2 linked regions of the Aromatoleum petrolei genome follow. The protein of the gene in region 2 interacts with the protein of the main gene of each other region in a pairwise test. Links are inferred from orthologs where the notes say so. Each region holds a gene or a part of one and is shown on either strand. Other genes may lie near its edges. The genes, in order: secD and pheT.

Evidence for each region.
Region 1: the proteins of pheT (region 2) and secD interact in binary tests that used the Escherichia coli proteins (3 or more experiments, as listed by UniProt). The link is inferred for Aromatoleum petrolei from one-to-one orthologs.

The regions. Positions count from the first base shown.
Region 1 is NZ_CP059560.1:1,793,996-1,797,258, reverse strand. The notes cover bases 94-3,041. They hold secD (protein translocase subunit SecD), read right to left. Parts: upstream 2,524-3,041; coding sequence 664-2,523; downstream 94-663. Other genes in these bases: yajC (preprotein translocase subunit YajC), read right to left, coding at 2,608-2,934; secF (protein translocase subunit SecF), read right to left, coding at 94-625. Outside these bases: more of secF, read right to left, coding at 1-93; tRNA guanosine(34) transglycosylase Tgt, read right to left, coding at 3,106-3,263. UniProt on the Escherichia coli protein: Part of the Sec protein translocase complex. Interacts with the SecYEG preprotein conducting channel. SecDF uses the proton motive force (PMF) to complete protein translocation after the ATP-dependent function of SecA.
Region 2 is NZ_CP059560.1:1,583,075-1,586,434, reverse strand. What follows is about bases 114-3,158. They hold pheT (phenylalanine--tRNA ligase subunit beta), read left to right. Parts: upstream 114-469; coding sequence 470-2,848; downstream 2,849-3,158. Other genes in these bases: ToN1_RS07300 (MerR family transcriptional regulator), read left to right, coding at 3,148-3,158; ToN1_RS07305 (integration host factor subunit alpha), read left to right, coding at 2,856-3,158; pheS (phenylalanine--tRNA ligase subunit alpha), read left to right, coding at 114-462. Also shown: more of pheS, read left to right, coding at 1-113; more of ToN1_RS07305, read left to right, coding at 3,159-3,167; more of ToN1_RS07300, read left to right, coding at 3,159-3,360.

The sequences.
Region 1 (3,263 bases), 210 kb from region 2 along the record:
ACACGACCACGGATTCGTTGACCGAGTAACCGAGCACGGCGAGTACCGCCGCGAGCACCGGCAGCGAGAACTCCCACTGGAAGAAGGCGAAGAAGCCCAGGATGATCACGACGTCGTGCAGGTTCGCGATGATCGCCGACACCGCGAAGCGCCACTCGAAGCGCATCGCGAGATACACCACGATGCCGAAGATCACCAGCAGCAGCGCCATCGCGCCGTCCGACGCGAGCTCCTTGCCGACCTGCGGACCGACGAATTCGACGCGGCGCAACTCGGGCGCGCCGCCCACCGCCTGCAGCGTCGCCATCGTGCGCTCGGACACTTTGGTAGTGTCGAGATCCTCGCGGTTCGGCAGGCGGATCAGCACGTCGCGCGAACTGCCGAAGTTCTGCACCTGCGCGTCCGGGTAGCCGCTGGTGGCGAGCGCGCTGCGGATCGGCTCGAGTTGCGGCGCTTCGGCGTAGGCGACCTCGACCAGCGTGCCGCCGGTGAATTCCACCGACAGGTGCAGGCCGCGTGTCGCGAGGAAGAACACCGCCAGCACGAACGTGATCAACGAGATGATGTTGAACGTCAGCGCATGGCGCATGAACGGGAGATCTTTCTTGATGCGGAAGAATTCCATGATTCAGCCTTCTATTCAGCCTTGTGCGTGCGCGGCGGTCAGTTGCCCGGCTTCCAGATCTGCCCGATGGACACCGATTCGAGCTTGCGGCGGCGGCCGTAGAGGAGGTTCACCAGCATGCGCGAGATCAGGATCGCGCTGAACATCGAGGTCAGGATGCCCAGGCAATGCACCACCGCGAACCCGCGCACCGGCCCGGAGCCGAACACCAGCAGCGCGATGCCGGCGATCAGCGTCGTGATGTTGGAGTCGAGAATCGTGTCGAAAGCGCGTTCGTAGCCCGCGTGGATGGCGGCCTGTGGTGAGACGCCGTTGCGTAGCTCCTCGCGGATCCGTTCGTTGATCAGCACGTTGGCGTCGATCGCCATGCCCAGGGTCAGCGCCATCGCGGCGATGCCGGGCAGTGTCAGTGTCGCCTGCAGCAGCGACAACAGGGCGACGAGCAGCAGCAGGTTGGCGGCAAGCGCGATCACCGACACCAGGCCGAACAGCATGTAATACACGCTCATGAAGATCGCGATCGCGACGAAGCCCCACAGGGTCGAGTGGAAGCCCTTGGCGATGTTCTCGGCACCGAGGCTCGGGCCGACCGTGCGTTCCTCGATGATCTCCATCGGGGCGGCGAGGCTGCCGGCGCGCAGCAGCAGCGCGACGTCGCTCGCTTCCTGGGTCGTCATGCGGCCCGAGATCTGCACGCGCCCGCCGCCGATCTCGGTGCGGATCACCGGCGCGGTCACGACCTCGCCCTTGCCCTTCTCGATCAGCAGGATGGCCATGCGCTTGCCGACGTTCTCGCGCGTGACGTCGCGGAAGATGCGGCTGCCGGCGGCGTCCAGCGTGAGGTGCACGGCGGGCTCGTTGGTCTGGCCGTCGAAGCCGGGCTGGGCGTCGGTGAGACGGTCGCCAGTGAGCACGACCTGGTTGCGCACCAGGATGGGCGAGCCGCCGCGTTCGTTGTAGAGCTCGGTGCCGAGCGGCACGCTGCCGGCAAGGGCGCCTTCGAGCGCCCCCGGGGTCTCGTCGACGAGGCGCACTTCGAGGGTCGCGGTGCGACCGAGGATGTCCTTGGCCTTGGCGACGTCCTGCACGCCGGGCAGCTGCACGACGATGCGGTCGAGGCCCTGTTGCTGGATCACCGGCTCGGCGACGCCCAGCTCGTTGATGCGGTTGTGCAGCGTGGTGATGTTCTGCTTGATCGCGAAGTCGCGGATGTTCTTCTGCGCGTTCTGGCCCAGGGTCGCAACGAGCTTCAGGTCGTCCGATGCGTCGTCGCGATCGGTGAGCTGCAGGTCCGCGGTGCTGGCGGAGATGGCCTTGCGCGCGGCTTCGCGCTGCTCGGCGTCGCGGAAGCGCAGCAGCACGTTGTTGCCTTCGCGCGTGATGCCCGCGTGGCGGACGTTCTTGTCGCGCATCAGCGTGCGCAGGTCGGCGGCGGTTGCGTCGAGGCGCTTGGTGATTGCGCCGGGCATGTCGACCTGGAGCAGGAAGTGCACTCCGCCGCGCAGGTCGAGCCCGAGGTACATCGGCAGCGCGTTGATCGAGGTGAGCCAGTTCGGTGAGGCGGACAGGAGGTTCAGCGCGACGACATAGGAGGGGTCGCGCGGATCGGGGTTCAGGCGCTTCTCGATGGCGTCCTTTGCGCGCAGCTGAACGTCGGTGCTGGCGACGCGCACACGAATGCTGTTGGCGTCGCTGAACAGCCCGGTGTGCTCGATGCCGGCATCCTTGAGCGCCTGTTCGATCGTGCCGTTGAGGGAGGCGTCGAGCTTGAGCGTGGCTTTGCCGCTGGAGACCTGAACTGCGGGCACTTCACCGTAGAAGTTGGGAAGGGTGTAGATCAGGCCGAAGAACAGGACCAGACCGATAAGAATGTTCTTCCAGAGCGGATAGCGGTTCATGACTTGAATGGGCTGGAAAGGGGATGCGGCAGGTCAGTGCGGCGTGGGGCGGGCAACAGGCCGGCGCGCCCCGCGCGGGGAACCTCAGAGAGTCTTCAGCGTGCCCTTCGGCAGCACCGTGGCGACGGCCTGGTTCTGCACAAGGATATTGACGTTGTCCGCGATTTCGATGCGCAGGAAGTTGTCGCCGACCTGGGTCACGCGACCGGCGATGCCGCCCTGGGTGACGACCTCATCGCCCTTTGCGAGCGCGGAAACCATCGCCTTGTGCTCCTTCGCGCGCTTCATCTGCGGACGGATCATCAGGAACCACAGGACGATGAACATCAGGATCAGCGGCAGCATGCCCATCAGGCCGCCGGTGGGATCGCCGCCGGCCGCGGCCTGGGCGTATGCGTTGGAAATGAACACGGGTGAGACTCCGGGTGGTTGCTTAAAGCGGTCGATTATAGCAGCAGGGTTTCGCGTGCCTGTGGCAAGCAGGCGCGTCCCGGCGCAATCCCACGCAACCGCGCTTCCCCGAACGGTTCCGTGATAACACGGACGAAAAGCGCTGTCGTGCGATTGCCCTGGCCGGAGACGTCATTGCGTCCCGGTACTGCGCTCGCTGCGGAAGCGCCCGAGGTAGGTGTCGAATTGGCCCGCGGCGATCGCCGCGCGCAGCTCTGCGGTGAGAACCTGGTAATAGCGCAGGTTGTGGATCGTGTTGAGCATGCTGCCGAGGATCTCGCCGGCGCGGT
Region 2 (3,360 bases):
GAGCACTTGCCCGAGCTGCGCATCATTGCGCCCGGCCGGGTGTATCGCGTCGATTCGGACGCCACGCATTCGCCGATGTTTCACCAGGTCGAAGGCCTATGGGTCGGCGAGAACGTCAGCTTCGCGGACCTCAAGGGCGTGATCGCCGACTTCCTGCGCAAGTTCTTCGAAACCGAAGATCTGCAGGTGCGCTTCCGTCCCTCCTTCTTCCCGTTCACCGAGCCCAGTGCCGAGATCGACGTCGCGTTCATGAGCGGCGCGCTCAAGGGGCGCTGGCTCGAGATCGCCGGCTGCGGCATGGTGCATCCGAACGTGCTGCGTTTTGGCGGCATCGACCCCGAACGCTACACGGGCTTTGCCTTCGGCATGGGGCCGGACCGCCTCACGATGCTGCGCTATGGGGTCAACGATCTGCGCCTGTTCTTTGAAGGCGACCTGCGCTTCTTGAGCCAATTCAGGTAATCGAATCATGCAATTCTCGGAACAGTGGCTGCGGAGCCTCGTCAATCCTCCGCTCGACAGTGAGGCGCTCGGACATCTCCTGACGATGGCCGGCCTTGAGGTGGAAGAGTCCGCGCCGGTTGCGCCGCCCTTTACCGGCGTCGTCGTCGCCCGCATCGTCGAGGCGGAAAAACATCCCAATGCCGACAAGCTCAAGCTGTGCAAGGTCGACGCCGGGCAGGGCGAACTGCTGCAGATCGTCTGTGGCGCCCCCAATGCCGCCGTGGGCATGAAGGTCCCGTGCGCCATCGTCGGTGCGAAGCTGCCGGGCTTCGAGATCAAGGCCGCCAAGCTGCGTGGCGTGGAGTCCTTCGGCATGCTGTGTTCGGCTCGCGAGCTCGGGCTGTCCGAAGATCACTCCGGCTTGATGGATCTTCCCGAGGACGCGCCGATCGGCACGAACCTGCGCGACTACCTTGCGCTCGACGACACGCTGTTCACGATCAAGCTCACGCCCAACCGCTCCGACTGCCTGAGCCTGCTCGGGGTTGGACGCGAGGTCGCGGCGCTGACCGGGCAGCCCTTGTCGGCGCCGCAGATCGTGACGGTTCCGCCGACGATCGACGACCGTCGCGCCATCGTTCTGGATGCCCCGGCCGGGTGCCCGCGTTACTGTGGGCGCATCGTGCGCGGTGTCGATGCGAAGGCGCCGACGCCGGACTGGATGAAGCAGCGTCTGCAGCGTTGCGGCGTACGCTCGATCAGCGCGCTCGTCGATGTCACCAACTACGTGATGCTCGAGCTCGGTCAGCCCCTGCATGCTTTCGATGACTCGCGTCTGGCCGGTGCGATCCACGTGCGCTATCCGCGCGAGGGTGAGCAGGTGCTGTTGCTCAACGAGCAGACAGTGACCCCGGCGGCGGACACGCTGCTAATCGCGGACGAGGCGCGTGCGTTGGCGCTTGCGGGCATCATGGGCGGTGAGGAGAGCGGGATCACGCTTGAGACGACGGATATGTTCCTCGAGAGCGCCTTTTTCGCCCCCGATGCGATTGCGGGTCGGGCGCGCAACTACGGTTTCGTGTCCGACGCGTCGCACCGCTTCGAGCGCGGCGTGGACTTCGAGCTCGCCGCGGGTGCGATTGAGCGTGCGACCCAGTTGATCCTCGAGATCTGCGGCGGCGCAGCGGGGCCGGTGGTCGAGGCAGTCTCGAAAGAACATCTGCCAGCGCGCAAGCCGGTCCGTCTGCGCCCGGCACGCGCGCGCCGCCTGCTCGGCATCCGCCCCGATGACGCCGAGATTGTGAAGCTCCTCAGTGGAGTCCATCTCGGTGTCCGCCAGGAAGGGGAGGATCTGCTGGTCGAGCCTCCTTCCTTCCGTTTCGACATCGAGATCGAAGAGGATCTGATCGAGGAGATTGCGCGACTCTACGGCTACGACAACATCCCGGCCGTGCCTCCGCAGGGCGGTCTGGCGATGCTGGACCGTTCCGAGTCCGGCCGCAGTACCTGGGACGTCCGGCATCTGCTGGCCGGACGCGACTACCAAGAGGTCGTCAACTACGCATTCGTCGAAGAGGCGTGGGAGCGTGATTTCTGTGCCAACGAGACGCCGATCCGGCTTGCGAACCCGATTGCCAGCCAGATGAGCGTGATGCGCAGTAGTCTGGTTCCCGGGCTTGCCGGCACTCTCGTCGCCAACCGCAAGCGCCAACTTAACCGCGTGCGCGTGTTCGAGATCGGGCGCTGCTTTGAACGCAAGGCGGACGGTGAGCCTGTTGTGGGTTTCCATCAGCCGGTGCTTGTCGCCGGTCTCGCCGCCGGGCCGGCGCTGCCGGAGCAGTGGGGGGCGTCGACGCGCAACGTCGACTTCTATGATGTGAAGGGCGACGTCGAGGCGCTGTTCGCACCGCGCACCCTGAGGTTCGAGCCGGTATCCGACCCCGCACTTCATCCCGGCCGTGCCGCAGCGGTGCTGCTCGACGGGCGTCGCATCGGCGTCGTTGGTGAGCTGCATCCGGTGTGGGTGCAGCGTTACGACCTGGGTGCTGCGCCGGTAGTGTTCGAGTTCGACATGGATGCGGTGCTGCTCGCGGATCTGCCCGCGTATGTCGAGATCTCGCGGCAGCCCGCGGTCACCCGCGACCTCGCGCTTGTGGTCGAGCAGGCGCTGCCGGTGGGGCGCGTTATCGAGGTGCTGAACGAATCAGCGCCCGCCATGGTGAAGGGGGTCGAGCTCTTCGATGTGTACCATGGCAAGGGCATCGATCCGGGGAAAAAGAGCCTTGCGTTCAGGGTGTTGATGCAAGATACTCAGCGGACGCTTGAGGATGCAGAGGTGGATGCCGCAGTCACGGCGATTGTGCGCCACGCTGAAACTGTGCTCGGCGCCCGCTTGCGTGGATAGTCTTAGAATGAACGTGACCCTGACCAAAGCAGAGCTGGCCGACATGCTGTTCGAGCGTGTCGGCCTCAACAAGCGTGAAGCCAAGGACATGGTGGAAGGCTTCTTCGAGGAGATTCGCCTGGCTCTTGAGAAGGGCGAGTCGGTTAAGCTCTCCGGGTTCGGCAATTTCCAATTGCGCGACAAGCCGCAGCGGCCCGGACGCAATCCGAAGACGGGCGAGGAGATTCCGATCACCGCCCGCCGTGTGGTCACCTTCCATGCCAGTCAGAAGCTGAAGGCAGCCGTGGAGCAGCTGAGCGATGCAGGCAAGCAGCCATAACGAGGCCTCCGGGCCTCTGCCGCCGATTCCGGCCAAGCGCTACTTCACGATCGGTGAGGTAAGCGAGCTGTGTGCGGTGAAGCCGCATGTGCTGCGCTACTGGGAGCAGGAGTTCACTCAGCTCAAACCGGTGAAGCGGCGCGGCAATCGCCGCTACTACCAGCATCACGAAGTGCTGCTGGTGCGCCGCATC